DNA from 2 places in the Rhizobium sp. FG113 genome. Region 1 is predicted to be linked to the other one. Evidence: riboswitches for the same ligand, from Rfam matches in the RefSeq annotation. Region 1 holds a riboswitch; the other holds the start of a gene.
What was found. Region 1 has a riboswitch for S-adenosylmethionine ahead of metA (homoserine O-acetyltransferase MetA). Riboswitches for the same ligand answer to the same signal wherever they lie in the genome.
Positions count from the first base shown of each region.

Region 1 (7,982 bases):
GTTCCAGCCAGAGCAGGCCCGCACGCCGATCAAGAACCTCTCTGGCGGCGAGCGCGCCCGCCTGATGCTCGCCCGCATGCTGGCGCGGCCGTCCAACTTGCTGATCCTCGACGAGCCGACCAACGACCTCGACATCGAGACGCTGGACCTGCTGCAGGAGGTCGTCGCAGGCTTCCCGGGCACCGTCATCCTCGTCAGCCACGACCGTGACTTCCTCGACCGCACCGTGACCTCGACCATCGCGCCGGCCGTTCCCGATGCACCCGATGGCCGCTGGATCGAATATGCCGGCGGCTATTCCGACATGCTGGCGCAGCGCAAGGGTGCCGCCGACGAGCGCAAGAAGGCGGAGAAAGCCGAGAAGGCGAAAGCGCTGGACGCGGCGCCCGCCGCCGAAGCGCCAAAGGGCAAGGGAAAGCTTTCCTTCAAGCAGAAATTCGCGCTCGAGAACCTGCCCAAGGAGATGGCCAAGGCGGAAGCCGAGATCGCCAAGCGCGAGGAAAAGATGGCCGACCCCAACCTCTTCTCCAAGGACCCCACGACCTTCAACCGCCTGGCCGCCGAGATGGAGAAATTCCGCGACAGCCTGGTGAAGATGGAAGAGGAATGGCTGGAGCTCGAAATGCTCCGGGAAGAGCTGGAGGGCTGATCGCCCTCTACACCGCCGAAAGCTGAGCCTCGATCGCCGCCTTGTCGACGATCGACCACACCTTCGCGATCTGGCCCTCGGTAAATTCGTAGAACACGTTCTCGGAAAACGAGATTCGCCTGCCGTTGACAGGCAAGCCGAGAAATGTGCCTTGCGGGCTGATGTCGAAATTCAGCCGGCTGGCCACCGTGGTGTCATCGGCGATCAGGATCTGGACGTCGAAATAGAGGTCGGGTATCCCGCGAAACTCGGCCTCACGCGCCTGCCGATAGCCATCGAGGCCAACCATCTGGCCGTTATAGCGCACATCCTGCCCGACATAGGTGCCGAGGTTTTCCCAATCCTCGGAATTCAGGCAATGGATATAGGCGCGATATATGTCCGCAAGTCTCGTCTCCGGCATTCAAGTTCTCCCACCCATTGGTATACCCTGCCAGATAGCTCCCGTCTCCGAGCCGGAAACCCTCACATTTCATTGATTGGCCAGCGCTAAGACCTCGTGCCTAAGCTCCCGAAGGCTCCCGCCCCCGGAGCCAAGAGGAGAAAACCCATGTCTCGCTATCTGATTACCAGCCATGTCGCGGCGCTTGCCGTCGGCATTCTTCTGAGCACGTCGCAGATCACATCGGCGGCTGATGCGCAGCGCGTGCGCGTGCGTGGCGATATTGCCAGCCTTTCCGGCGACACGCTCGTCGTCAAGACCCGCGAGGGCGCCGACCAGACCATTGCGCTGAAGCCGGAATGGAAGGTTGGCGGCATCAAGAAGGCGTCGGTCGAGGACATCAAGCCCGGCGATTTCGTCGGCATCGCCTCGCTGCCCAAGCAGGACGGCGGCGATGGCGCGCTGGAAGTGCTGATCTTTCCGGCGGCCATGAAAGGCACCGGCGAAGGCAGCCGCCCCTGGGATTTGAAACCCAACAGCAGCATGACCAACGCGACCGTCGCCAAGGCGGTCAAATCCGTCGATGGCCACACCGTGACGCTGACCTATCAAGGCAAGGAAAAGACCATCTCGATATCGGACGACACACCGATCGTGACCTTCACGGCCGCGCAGAAGTCGGACCTGACGCCAGGCGCGCATGTCATCGTCATGGGCGAGAAGGCAGCGGACGGAACTGTCTCCGCGGCACAGGTCACGGTCGGCACAAACGGCGTCGTTCCGCCGATGTAAGCCCGATCGAAGCGATCAGAGTGCCGGCGCCGGGGTGTTCGGCGCCTTGTCCGCTACCTTGTTTTCGTCGGGCTTGGCGGCAAGCGCTTCGAGATGCAGCACGCGCGGATGGAAGGCCTCGATATAGGCGTCGGAGCGGCCGATATAGATCATCGTCGCATCCGGCATCGCCTCGAGCACCTTCATCATCGTCGACTGCCATTCGGGCTCCATGCCCTCCAGCACTTCGTCGAAAACCATCCATTGCGGCCGGACCAGCAACAGCCGCGCGAAGCCGATAGCCCGCTGTTCATCGGCATCGAGCAGCTTGTCCCAGCGCGCGCGCGTATCCAGTCGGGCAACGAGATTGTGCAGCCCCGCCTTTTCGAGCGCCGCGACCACATCGTCGTTCTTGTATGTGTCGGCGGCCGCAGGAAACGCCAGCGCTTCGCGCAGAGTACCACCGGGAATATAGGCCGATTGCGGCACGAACAGCATATCGTCGGTGGGCGGCAGGCCGATCTTGCCGCTACCGCAGGGCCACAGCTCCGACATCGCCAGGAAGAGGAGCTTGCGATTGACGTTATGGTCGCCGTTGATCATCACCTTCTCGCCGGCCTTGATGGTGACGCTGCCCTCATGCAGGCGGAAGCCGCCGCACTGGTCGATCTCCTCGTCCATCTTGGTAGCGATGGTCACATTCTCAAGCGTCAACGTGCCTGGCGCGCTGCGCTCATAGGCGATCGTTTCCTTGAGATCGACGTCGTCGCCCATCGTGGTCAGAGCCTGGCGGAAGTCGGTAACGCGCATCAAGGTTGCGCGCCATTCGGCGATCGGGCCGAAGTTCGAAACGTACCAGCGCAGCGCCGTGTTGACCTGGTTGAAGGCGCCGACCGACATCATCAGCTGGCCGAAGGTAAGGCCGCCGGAGAAATAGGCGGGTGCGGCCACGATGATCGGAATGACGACGACGAGCCAGCCGTAGCCGGCCGACACCCAGGTCAGGTTGACGTTGGCCATCGCCAGCTTCTTGATGACGGCGAGAACGGCGCTGATATCGGTGTTGATCCGCCCCCGCTCATTCTCCTCCCCGCGCGCAGCCGTGATCGCCGGAATGTTCTCGTTGGCATGCATCAGCGCGAAGCGCAGCTCAGCTTCCTTGGAGAAACGGTCCGCATTGAGCTTGACGAGCTTGCGTCCGACGAGCTGGCTGAGCACCGAGGCTGAAGCGGCATAGAAGATCGCCGCCCACACCATGTAGCCCGGAATGGAAAAGGCGTACTCGCCGAAGCGAAAAACGAAGCCGCTCGACAACTCCCAGAGAACGCCGATGAAGCTCACCAGCAGGATCGTCGATTGCACCAGGCCGATGACGAGACCCGTGGTGCTTTCCGCCAGATTGCGCGCATCCTCATGCAGGCGCTGATCCGGATTGACGCCGATCAGCCCGCTGGAGGCGAGGCGGAGCGCCCGCTTGCGCTGCAGCCACTGGTCGACGAGATCCCGCGTCAGCCCCTCGCGCATGTAAAGCGCCGTCATCTGGTTCAGCCAGGCTTGCACCACGTTGAGAAGCAACAGCATGCCGGCGATCAGCGCGAAGATCTTCAGCTGGTGGAAGAACCCCGGCAGGTCGCGCCGCGAGATGGCGTCGTAGAAAGGCGCGTTCCACTGGTTGAGGATGACGGTGGCATAGGCTGTCGCGAGAATGATCCCGATCAACGCCGTCGAGAGAATGAGCACCGGCGCGCGCACCCTGGAATGCCAGAATGCCGAAAACATCACCTTGAGGCGGAAGATCAGGCTGAGATCATACCCTACCCGGTCCTGCCCCTGGATGCTCGGTCTGCTTTTGACGTCCTCTGCCATCATGCTTCCTTACGCGTATGTAGCACCTGAATAGCACCGTGAGTCAGCCTGTCCAGCAACAGTTTCTAGCATCAGGTAATGCGCGAGTTACCTCGGCAAATAGGCGACGCCGCGTATCGGTCATTGATTCGCGGCCTGACTGGGTCTATTTAGAGCGCTCCGTGGTGATTTGGCCGGCCGGCTTGCAGCCACGTTAAAGAAGTTGCTAAAGGGCCGCGTGCGGACCGATAGCGATATTTTCGTTTTTTCATCGAGTGACCGCCATGCCGATCAAGATCCCCGATACCCTGCCCGCCTTTGAAACCCTGGTTCAGGAAGGTGTGCGCGTGATGACCGAGACGGCCGCGATCCGTCAGGACATTCGCCCCCTGCAGATCGGGCTTCTGAACCTCATGCCGAACAAGATCAAGACCGAGATTCAGATGGCGCGCCTTATCGGCGCCTCGCCGCTGCAGGTCGAGCTGTCGCTTGTTCGCGTCGGGAACCACAAGGCGAAGAACACCTCGGAAGATCATCTCTTCTCCTTCTACCAGACCTGGGAGGAGATCAAACACCGGAAGTTCGACGGCTTCATCATCACAGGCGCGCCGATCGAAACGCTTCCATACGAAGACGTTACTTATTGGGATGAAATGCAGCAGATTTTCGACTGGACGCGCACCAACGTGCACTCCGCGATGAATGTCTGCTGGGGTGCGATGGCCGCGATCTACCATTTTCACGACATTCCCAAGCACGCGCTGACGGAAAAGGCCTTCGGCGTCTATCGCCACAAGAACCTCAAGCCGTCGTCGGTCTACCTGAACGGTTTCTCCGACAATTTCGAGGTTCCGGTCTCGCGCTGGACGGAAGTGCGACGCGCCGATATCGAAAAATCCGACACGCTGGAAATCCTGATGGAATCGAGCGAGATGGGCGTCTGCCTCGTTCACGAGAAGAAGGGCAACCGGCTCTATATCTTCAATCACGTCGAATATGATTCGACGTCGCTCGGTGACGAGTATTTCCGCGACGTGAATGCCGGCGTTCCGATCAAGATGCCGCACAACTATTTCCCGCATAACGACCCGTCGATCCCGCCGCAGAACCGCTGGCGCAGCCACGCGCACCTGCTTTTCGGCAACTGGATCAACGAAATCTACCAGACGACACCTTACAATCTGGAAGATATTGGCGAGGACGGCTGAGACCTTTTCGCTTTGCCTGATACGCCGCCGGACCTGACCGGCGGCGTTTGTTTTTTATATCGCGGCGGTTGCGATTTCATTCAATTGAGAGCAGGTTCCCTCGCGAAATTGCGGACGCGAACCGGGGAGGAAACAGGATGGCGGATGGATTGAAGCGGGACGTTTTTGGAACGACGAAGACGGGCGAAACCGTCCATCGCGTCGAGATCTCGGGCGGCGGCTTGACCGCCAAGGTGATCACCTGGGGCGCGGTCATCCAGGACCTCAGGCTCGAAGGCCATGACGCGCCGCTCACCCTCGGCTTCGATGACTTCGACAGCTATCCCGCGCATTCTGCCTATTTCGGCGCGACGCCCGGCCGCAACGCCAACCGCATCGGCGGCGGCAAGTTCACGATCGACGGCAAGAATTATCAGCTCGACCTCAACGAAAACGGCGTCAGCCACCTGCATGGCGGCTTCGAGAACATCGCGCTGCGCAACTGGACGATCGTCGAGCACGACAGCGACCGCGTCGTCCTGAAGATCGTCGATGCCGATGGCCGCGGCGGCTATCCCGGCAATTGCACCATCCTCGTCACCTACCGCGTGCACGGCGATGGTGAACTCTCGGTCGTCTACGAGACGACGAGCGACCAGCCGACCATCGCCAATGTCTGCCAGCACGCCTATTTCAATCTCGACGGCCGCGACGACACGCTTGGCCACGACATCATGATCGCGGCCGATAGCTATCTTCCGACCGACGAACGCCAGATCCCGACCGGCGAAATCCGCCCGGTGCAAGGCACTGTCTTCGACTTCCGCGAAATGGCCTCGCTGAAACGCTTCGAGGGCGACACCCAGGCGCTCTACGACCACAATTTCTGCCTCTCATCCGAACGTGTTGCCAAGCGCTCCGTGGTGCTCGCGCGCAGCCTCTATTCCGGCGTCTCGATGGAAGTGCGAACGACCGAGCCCGGCGTCCAGTTCTACGCCGCCTTCAAGCTCGATGTGCCGGTGCCCGGCATCGGCGGCCGCAAATACGGCCCGTTCGCCGGCTTCTGCCTGGAAACGCAGATCTGGCCCGATGCCATCAACCACGAGGGCTTCCCCAACGCGGTTCTGCGTCCCGGCGAAGTGCTGCGCCAGGAAACGGACTACATTTTCTCGAAGAGCTGACGGCAGCAAGCCGACCGCTTCTGATGTCATCAAACCCTCGCAGAGCTCTGCGAGGGTTTTTTCATGCAAGTTAGCGCTTGCAATTGGTTCCAAAGAGGTTCTATTTTAATCTCATGGATAGAACCAGTCTGATAGCCGAGATCGAGGCACGCGGACTGCGCGACACAGCGCGCAGCGGGCCCCTCTATCGCCGTCTCGCGCAGACACTGACCGGGCTGATCAATGAGGGCCTGCTGAAGCCTGGGGCAGCACTGCCGAGCGAGCGCGATCTGGCGGAAGCCCTGAAGATCGGTCGCGTCACGGTGCGCACCGCCTATCGCGATCTCCTAAACGCGGGCACGCTGGAATCACGCCATGGCAGCGGCACCTTCGTCTCCGCCAAGGTGGAGCGAATGGAGCAATCGCTCTGGCGACTTTCATCCTTCTCCGAAGACATGCGCTCGCGTGGCCGCGTGCCGGCGGCAAGAATCCTGTCGCGCACCATCAACAAGCCCTCGCCGGAGGAGGCCTTCCTGCTCGGCCTCGGCGTCGACGAGCGCGTGTTGCGCCTCGATCGCCTGCGCCTCGCCGACGGGCTGCCGCTGGCGATCGATCGCTCCGTGGTCCCCGTGAAGTTTCTCGATGACACCGCCGGCGGCGAAGGCTCGCTCTACGACGCGCTGACGGCGAGCGGCCATCGCCCGGTGCGCGCGCTACAGAAACTCTCCGCCGTCACGCTCGACGCGACCTCGGCGGCAGCGCTCGACGTTGCGGCTGGTGCGCCGGCCCTTCTGATCGAACGCGTATCGCGCCTGGAAGACCAGCGCGTCGTTGAATACACCCGCTCCCACTATCGTGGCGATGCATATGATTTTGTTGCAGAATTGAGAATTGGAGACGAGCTATGAGTGAAACCCAGTCGCTGATGTTGCAGGAAGCCGGCCAGTCACCCGAGGTGGTCGCCACGCTGCTGCGCAAGGAAAAGCCTGTTTTCGACGAGATCGCCAAGCTCTTTTCCAAGAACGCGCCAAGCGTCGTCACCACCGCCGCGCGCGGCTCGTCCGACCACGCCGCCACCTTCTTCAAATACCTCTTCGAGATCACCTGCGGCATTCCGGTAGCCTCGGTCGGCCCATCGATCGCGTCGGTATACGGCACGCCACTGCGCCTCAAGGGCGGCATTCACTTCACCGTTTCGCAGTCGGGCGCGAGCCCCGATATCGTAGCGCTTCAGGAAGCGGCCAAGCGCGGCGGCGCGACGACCATCGCCGTCGTCAACGTCACCGACAGCCCGCTCGCCAAGCAGGCCGACCTCGTGCTCGACCTCAACGCCGGCGCCGAAAAGAGCGTCGCGGCGACCAAGTCCTTCATCGCCTCGGTCGCGGCCCTGTCGGGCGTCACGGCGGCAATCGGCGCCAGTGGCGACCTGCAGGCAGCGCTTGAAAAGCTTCCCGAAGCGCTGAGCGCCACATCGGGCATCGATACGGCTGCCGCCGAAGACGTGCTCTTCAACGCCACCTCGCTCTATACCGGCGGCCGCGGCCCGGCTTTCGCCATCGCCCTCGAGGCGGCGCTGAAGGCCAAGGAGACCTCCGGCCTGCACGCCGAAGCCTTCTCACTCGCCGAGCTCATGCACGGCCCGATGCGCCTGGTGCAGCCGGGCTTCCCGATCCTCGCCTTCACGCCAGATGACGCCGCCTACGCCAACAACGTCAAGGCGCTGGAGCGTCTGAGCAAGCTCGGCGCCACCACCGTGCCCTTCTCGACCAAGGAACTCCCCGGCATCAACCTGCGCGTCCCCACGACAGGCAACGGCCTCCTGGACCCGCTGGTCTCGCTGCTCGTCTACTATCGCATGATCGAGGCGGTCACGCGCCGCAAGGGCTTCGACCCCGACAAGCCGGCGAACCTCTTGAAGGTGACGGAGACCGTCTGATGTTGCGCAAGATCTTCACCGGCGCCCGCATCTTCGACGGCGAGCGCTTTCA
Region 1 is NZ_JBMDKV010000008.1:46,854-54,835, forward strand. Features, by position in the region: gene ACODTZ_RS19080 (ABC-F family ATP-binding cassette domain-containing protein) at 1-649, shown strand, start outside; gene ACODTZ_RS19085 (ester cyclase) at 657-1,052, opposite strand; gene ACODTZ_RS19090 (DUF5666 domain-containing protein) at 1,200-1,823, shown strand; gene ACODTZ_RS19095 (ABC transporter ATP-binding protein/permease) at 1,839-3,668, opposite strand; SAM riboswitch at 3,820-3,897, shown strand; gene metA (homoserine O-acetyltransferase MetA) at 3,932-4,855, shown strand; gene ACODTZ_RS19105 (aldose epimerase family protein) at 4,993-6,015, shown strand; gene ACODTZ_RS19110 (GntR family transcriptional regulator) at 6,129-6,902, shown strand; gene ACODTZ_RS19115 (SIS domain-containing protein) at 6,899-7,930, shown strand; gene nagA (N-acetylglucosamine-6-phosphate deacetylase) at 7,930-7,982, shown strand, end outside.

Region 2 (7,982 bases), on a different contig from region 1:
GGTGAGAGGTGAAGAGGACCTCGGTCTCGTCGCCGAACATGTCGATCGACTGCTGGAGATATTTCGACCACAGCAGACCGTCGCGAACCTTGGCGCCACGCAGCGTATAGAGATTGTGCAGCGTGTGGCAGGCGTCTTCGGCAGCGCAGAAGGCTTTGTATCTGGGGATGTAGAACATGAACTCCGATGGCGCTTCGGATTCCGGTGCCATCAGCACCTGCAGTTCGACGCCGTCGATGGTGATCTTCTGTCCGGTCTCGGTTGCCCAGTCTGTCGGCAGCGCCAGGCCGATCTCGCCGGTCGAAGTCGTCTTGCCGAGACCGCCATCGACCTGGCCCTGCGGCCCACGCGGCAGAAGATTGCCGTACATGTAACTGGCGCGGCGGCTCATTGCGTTACCCGCGATGATGTTCTCACCGACAGCCGCCTTGGTGAATTCCTCAGGCGCAAGAATTTTCACCTTGCCGGCATCGATGTCCGCCTGGTTGACCAGGCCGCGGACACCGCCATAGTGGTCGACGTGGCTGTGGGTGTAGATCACCGCGACGATCGGCTTGTCACCGAGTTTGGGGATGACGAGCTCCTTCCAGACCGCGCGAGCCGTTTCGGAGCTGACCAGCGGATCGATGACGATATAGCCGGTGTCAGTACGGATGATACTCATCACCGACAGGTCGTAGCCACGGGCTTGATAGATGCCGTCGACCACCTCGAAGAGGCCGTGAACCATGTTCAGCTTGGCCATGCGCCACAGGCTGGGGTTCACAGTGTCAGGGGCGTCGTCCGTTTCGGAATTGCCGAGGAAGTTGTAGACGCTGAGGTCCCAGACGGGCGTCCCTTCCGCGTTCTTGATGATCGCCGGATCAGGCAGTGCAGCCAGCAGGCCGCGGTGCGCGTCCTTGAAATCCTGCACGTCGTCGAACGGAAGGCCGTTTCGATAGAGTGCGTTGTAATCAAGGGTCGCTTTGGTCGCGGGCTTGGCCGCGACACCGCTTTTCGAGACAGGCGGTGCGTCCTGCGCGTTCGCCTGCGCGGATTTTCCGACCAGGGTGACAGCGAGACCGGCCGACGCCATGCCTCGAAGGAAATCCGCTCTGCTGATGCCATTGCCGTCTGGGGAGGTCATGTCGTTCTCCGTGAGTTTGCATGTCTCAACATTCCGCGGCCCGGACGGTACGGGTGCGGAGGCATATTGGAAGTACGTTACGGTAATAGGCGACATTACAAACGTTACAGAATCTCGCCGTTCGAGCAGTTTACCGTAACGTACTTCTCAACGTCGGTGACGGGAGCATCTTCGGTCGAGCGTTTGGTCGGAACTGCGAGCGATGATCCGATGAGCGATGCGGAGGAGCCAGCAAGCACGAGTTCGAGAAAGGCCCAGCGCGGCCTCTGGCGTCTCATGCTCAAATTGCCCGCCATACGTGGGCGCTTGCAAGTCATCGCAGCCCAATCGCCCCATCTCAACGGCATGTTCGAAGCCTACGAGGAGGCATACGTTACGCTGCAGAGGTTCCAGAAGGAGCGTGATCGAAACGATTGCCCGCTGATCGAAGAGTACGAGACGCTTTGTTCCGAGATTGAAAGTGACGTGCTCTCTATTGTGCTTGGCGACACGACATCGATTTAGGACTTCGCTTAATGACTGATGGTTTCATTAGGATTCAAGGTTGCAACTTAATGTTATTGGGTTGATATAGGGTTCTGCGCATATTTCAGCTTTTCGACCGGCGTATCGGGGACGACCATGGGTGCTGAGATTGACGACGAATTCCAGGAGCACGTGGACGACACCGAGGCGGAAGCCGCACTCCAACGGCTTCTCGCAGATCAAAGGTTCAAGACTGCCGACCGCCAGAAGGCAATACTTACCTATCTCGTAGCGCAACGTATCAAAGACGAGGAAGTCAAGGCCTATGCCATTGCCGTGGATGTGCTGGGACGGCCGAGTAATTTCGACTCTAGCATCGATCCAATCGTCCGCATCGAGATCAGCCGTCTCAGATCAACGTTGGAATCCTTTTACGTTGCGTTCGGCGAAGACCACGACATCTGGATAAGCGTAAAAAAAGGGAAATACATCGCCTGCTTTGCTCGCAACACCGCTAACGCGCCTCATCACAGAAAAGCCGACGAGATAGCGCTCGGCCATGCCGTCCGGCGTAATCCATACCAGCCGGAGAACACGCCGCCCAAGCGAAGATTGATGTTTGCCGGGTTAATGGTGTCGGTTCTGGCAGCGATCGCCACGCTGGGCATATACTCCTACGCGCAGAGACCCGTCATTTCCACGAAACCCGTCGTGTACGTCACCGTCGACGTGGCGAACCCACAACAAGCCGGAGAGGCAAGCCAGGTACGTGACGGCCTGCTGACGGCACTCACACAGTTTCAGACGATCATTGTCGCGCAGCCGGCATATGCGTCTGTAAGGACCAACGCTGCCGACCGGCGTTACTCGGTTCAGCTCAAATACTATTCGGATCTCGGCGAGCGAAGCGTCTGGTGGCAGGTCACCGAGAACGCTTCCGGAAACCTGCTGATGTCCGGGTTGGAAAGGGTTGAAACGGCAGGAAAGAGCGCGGCCGTCGCGAGACAGCAGATCGTTGCTTCGCTTGCCAAGCGGATCGCCGCCAGTCGAGGCGTGATCAACTCGATCAAATTGAATGCCGCTCAGGATTCCGTCGGTAACGACTGCGTCGTGCGCGCGGAGTACGCGCTCGAAGTTCGGGGCAGCCTTGAGGCGGCAGCCAATTGCCTCGAACGAACGGTGCGGCTCATGCCACACGATTCCGACGCCAATGCAATTCTCGCCCGTATTCTGCTTGCACCCGCTGGAAGAGCGACGCCGTCTGATGTCGTCGATCGTGCGCTTCGGCTTGCGCAGGACGCCGTTGCCAGAGCCCCATTTTCCGACCGGGCGCAGCTTGCTTTGATGGCGGCTCAAGCAGCAGGTGGAAGCTTGGAAGCTGCGATCGAGGCAGGCAACAAAGCCGTCGCGTTGAATCCGAACAATCCGGACTCTGTAGCGGCCTTGGGTGGCTTGCTTTACTCAGCAGGATATACGTCTGCCGGACTGGCAATGGCGAAGGAGGCAAGCGCCGAAACCGACATCGTTCCCCGATGTGCCATGGTCGTCCTCGCACTGGACGCCTTCCGTGACGCCCGCTATTCAGAGGCTCTCCTTTGGACCGAGCGGGTGACCGGCCGCAGTTCGCTGACGAGTGTTATCCGCGCTGCCGCGCTCGGGGAGCTTGGCTCAGAGCAAGCGCCAGGTAGCGTGACGGATGGAGGCATCGACGCGGCCGCCTTCAAAAAGACCGTTGATGCCGTAGGTCTTCCGCCAGATTTAGTGACAATGCTTGAGCGCGGGGTGATCAAGGCAGGGGCGGACCTGGAGCCGGTGGGCAGCATTGCGCGATAAGTAAACGTACCATTGTTCTACACCCCCGGATCACGATAGCCGGGAATTGGTAGGCTTGAAATATTGGGCAATGTCCGCTTGGGTTCGCTGGAGCGGGTGAAGGGAATCGAACCCTCGTATTCAGCTTGGGAAGCTGCTGCTCTACCATTGAGCTACACCCGCGTTACGCGCAGATTTCCAACAGATGGCGGTCGGTGTCAAGCGGGGTTGGCGACTTCCGGGTGAGGCTGCTCAGATCCGGAAGTGCTTGGAGAGCTTGAGGCCCTGTGCCTGGTAATTGGAGCCGAGGCCGGTGCCGTAGAGGCTTTCGGGGTGTTCCTGCATGTGCTCGTAGACCAGGCGGCCGACGATCTGGCCGTCTTCGAGGATGAAGGGGACCTCGTGGCTGCGGACTTCGAGGACGGCGCGGCTGCCGCGGCCGCCGGCGGGGGCGTGGCCGAAGCCTGGGTCGAAGAAGCCGGCGTAGTGGACGCGGAATTCGCCGACCAGCGGATCGAAAGGCGTCATCTCGGCGGCGTAGTGCGGGGGCACGTGGACGGCTTCGCGCGAGACGAGGATGTAGAACTCGTCCGGATCGAGGATCAGTTCGTTGCGACCGCGGCTGTAGATCGGCTCCCAGAAATCGAAGATGTCGTGCTGGGCCTTCTTGTCGACGTCGACGACAGCCGTGTGGTGCTTGCCGCGATAGCCGATCAGGCCGTCCTTGTCGCCGGCGAGATCGATCGACAGTGCAATGCCGCCGCCGGAGACGTTCGGCTTTGTGCTTGCGACCAGCGTTTCGGCATCGTGCAGCGCCAGAAGCTCCGGTTCGCCGAGCAGCGACTGGCCGATGCGGAAGCGGATCTGCGACAGGCGTGAGCCGCGACGCACGACGATCGGGAAGGTGCGCGGAGAGATTTCGAGATAGAGCGGGCCGGAATAGCCTGCCGGGATCTTGTCGAATTCCTGCGCGTAATCGGTGATGACGCGGGTGAAGATATCGAGGCGGCCGGTCGAGCTTTTCGGATTGGCCGAGGCCGACATGTCGGCCGGAAGATCGAGGCGCTCCATCAGGGGGACGATGTAGACGCAGCCGGTTTCGAGCACCGCGCCTTCCGAGAGATCGACGACATGCAGCTTCAAACGGTCGAGCTTGTCGGAGACGAGGCTGTTCGGACCCGGCATAAAGCTGGCGCGGACGCGGAAGGCCTTGGTGCCGAGGCGGAGATCAAGGCTCGCCGGCTGGATCTGGTCGCTGTCGAGCTCGCGCTCCGCGACGAGGCGCCCCGTCTCGAACAACGCGGCAATCGCGCGGTCTGCCAATATTCCTGTTTCGCGAGCCATCATGCCCCATCCATAATTTGCCGCAGACAAAACCAAAATCGAGGAATTGACGCAAGCGCGCAACAGCAGTATTGCAGCTTTATCCCGTGGTGATTTGGCCGGTCGGCTTGCAGCCACGTTAAACAAGTGGCTAAATAGACCGGGTTGAAACCGGTCTGCATTCGCGGCCGGTTTTTTTGTGTTTGAAAGTGGTGATGGCATGAGCAAGACTTGGCGCCCGGCAACCCAACTGGTCCACAGCGGAACGCTGCGCTCGCAGTATAGCGAGACATCCGAGGCGATCTATCTCACGCAAGGGTTTGTCTACGATAGCGCGGAAGCCGCAGAGGCGCGCTTCAAGGGCGAGACCGAGGGTTATATCTACGCCCGCTACGGCAGCCCGACCAACGACATGTTCGAAAAGCGCATGTGCGCGATGGAAGGTGCCGAAGAAGCCCGCGCCACCGCATCGGGCATGGCAGCCGTTGCCGCCGCCATCCTCTGCCAGGTGAAGGCCGGCGATCATATCGTGGCCGCCCGCGCGCTCTTCGGTTCCTGCCGTTGGGTGGTCGAGACGCTGGCGCCGAAATACGGCATCGAATGCACGCTGGTCGACGGCCGCCATCTGGAGAACTGGGAAAAGGCGATCCGCCCGAACACCAAGGTGTTCTTCCTGGAAAGCCCGACCAACCCGACGCTCGAAGTGGTCGATATCGCAGGCGTTGCCAAGCTCGCCAACCAGGTCGGCGCCAAGGTCGTGGTCGACAACGTCTTCGCGACGCCGATCTTCCAGAAGCCGCTGGAACTCGGCGCCCATATCGTCGTCTATTCCGCGACCAAGCATATCGACGGCCAGGGCCGCAGCCTCGGTGGCGTGATCCTCTCGGATACGGAGTGGGTGAACGAGCATCTGCAGGACTATTATCGCCACACCGGCCCGGCCATGTCGCCGTTCACGGCCTGGACGCTGCTCAAGGGTCTCGAGACGCTGCCGCTGCGCGTCAAGCAGCAGACCGAGAACGCCGGCAAGATCGCCGACTTCCTGGCCGAGCAGAAGCAGGTCGCGAAGGTGATCTATCCAGGCCGCAAGGACCATCCGCAGGCCGATATCGTCGCCAAACAGATGAAGGGCGGCTCGACGCTGGTGGCGATCGAACTCAAGGGTGGCAAGGAAGCGGCGTTCGCGCTGCAGAACGCGCTTGAGATCGTCAAGATCTCCAACAATCTCGGCGACGCCAAGAGCCTGATCACGCATCCGGCGACGACCACGCACAAGAACCTGACGGACGAGGCCCGCGCCGAACTCGGCATCTCTCCGGGCACCGTGCGCCTGTCTGCTGGTATCGAGGATACCGACGACCTGATCGAGGATTTCGCGCAGGCGCTCTCCAAGATCAAGGCCTGATCAAGAATAGCCGGCCGGGTCGATGTGATCCGGCCGGCATTTAAGCGCGCATTTTTGCAATTTACTCGCGCTGAGCGGGAGTAGCATTAGTCTTAACGCGCGAATTTTTCGCGCTTACAGCCAATTGATTGCGGATTCCGGCCTGGTTTATTGACCTGCCGCACCTCTTATAAGATACCAGTAAGGTATTCTTATTATGGTGTAGGCATGTACCGCGCCCTGACACGAGATATTGAAGTGGTGGTCGAGCCCTTTTACCTGGAGGAGCAATCCGACCCGGACGACGACCGCTATGTGTGGGGCTACCGCATCGTCATCAGCAATAATTCCGACCTCACGGTACGTCTCGTCAACCGCTACTGGAACATCACCGACCAGAACGGCGTCGTCGATGAAGTGAGCGGCGCCGGCGTTGTCGGCGAACAGCCGACGCTCAGCCCTGGTGATACCTACGAGTATTCATCGGGCTGCCCTCTCGATACGCCATCGGGCCTGATGTTCGGCCACTACCAGATGGAAACCGATAAAGGCGAGGTCTTCCAGGTGGAAATCCCCGCCTTCTCTCTTGATTCACCCGGCCTGCTCAGAGTGCTGAACTAACCTTCGTTTCGTCGCAGGTTACTCAGCCGCCTGCGCGAGCTCTTCGGCCTCGAAACGATAGGTCGTCGAGCAGAACTCGCAGGTGACCGCGATCTTGCCCTCTTCCTGGCTCGCCTCGATTTCCTCGGCGGAGAAGCCCTTCAGCACGCCCTTGATCTTCTCGCGCGAGCAGGAGCAGCGGTCGAACACTTCGCGCGGCTCGTAAACGCGCACACCGCGCTCGTGGAACAGCCGGAACAGCAGGCGCTCGACGCCGACCTGCGGATCGGTCAGCTCGTCGGCGTCAATGGTTTCCACCAGCGAACGCGCTTCGGCCCAGGCATCGTCTTCCGCATGCTGGACGGTACCTTCATCGCCATCGCCGCCGTGCAGGTCAGCCTGACGCATGCGCTCGGGCGCTTCCGGCAGGAACTGGGCAACGAGGCCCCCTGCCCGCCAGCGATGACGCGGCTTGCCCGCTTCGTCGCGATCGAACAGTTCGGCGGCGGCGAGGCGCACGCGCGTCGGGATCTGCTCCGACTGGCGGAAGTAGGTGCCGGCTATATCCTCCAGCGTGGCGCCGTCGAGCGCGACGATGCCCTGGTAAGGCTGGCTGAACTTGCCCTGGTCGATGGTGAACGCCAGCATGCCCTTGCCGAGCAGGTGCTCGGGCTCGGCGCGCCCGGCGGCAACTGCCTCGTCCAGAAGCGTCTGGTCGAAGCGGGCATAGGCGCGCACGTTCTCGGGCGTCGAGAAATCGGCGACAAGCAGATCGACCGGGCCGTCGCTCTTGGTCTGGACGGTGAACTTGCCTTCGAACTTCAGCGACGTGCCAAGCAGCACCGTCAGCGCGATGACTTCGGCCAGCAGGCGGGCGACGGGTGCGGGATAGTTGTGGCGATCGAGGATCGCATCCAGCATCGGGCCGAGCTGGACAGCGCGACCGCGCACATCCAGGCCTTCCACCTGAAACGGAACGACATGATCATCGCCGGCGAAATCGAATTCGCCGAGGGTGGCTGCAGCTTCTGCCATGGTCTTCTCCTAGTCTGAGGGCAGCGGACGAGCCCGTCCATCCGCCAGCGCGGCCACGGGCCTGTCCGGCCCGATGTGGCCTCCAGTATGGTTCAGATCGCGCCCAGGCACCAAGCAAGAATCGACTTCTGCGCATGAAGACGGTTTTCCGCTTCATCGAAGACCACGGATTGCGGGCCGTCGATCACTTCGTCGGTAACTTCCTCACCACGATGGGCCGGCAGGCAATGCATGAAC
Region 2 is NZ_JBMDKV010000002.1:528,943-536,924, reverse strand. Features, by position in the region: gene ACODTZ_RS09790 (alkyl/aryl-sulfatase) at 1-1,126, opposite strand, end outside; gene ACODTZ_RS09785 (hypothetical protein) at 1,193-1,630, shown strand; gene ACODTZ_RS09780 (hypothetical protein) at 1,748-3,424, shown strand; tRNA gene ACODTZ_RS09775 (tRNA-Gly) at 3,513-3,586, opposite strand; gene ACODTZ_RS09770 (2'-deoxycytidine 5'-triphosphate deaminase) at 3,656-4,750, opposite strand; SAM riboswitch at 4,824-4,902, shown strand; gene ACODTZ_RS09765 (O-succinylhomoserine sulfhydrylase) at 4,947-6,131, shown strand; gene apaG (Co2+/Mg2+ efflux protein ApaG) at 6,339-6,731, shown strand; gene ACODTZ_RS09755 (Hsp33 family molecular chaperone) at 6,750-7,745, opposite strand; gene argF (ornithine carbamoyltransferase) at 7,838-7,982, opposite strand, start outside.
Region 2: another riboswitch for S-adenosylmethionine. It lies ahead of ACODTZ_RS09765 (O-succinylhomoserine sulfhydrylase); the one in region 1 lies ahead of metA (homoserine O-acetyltransferase MetA).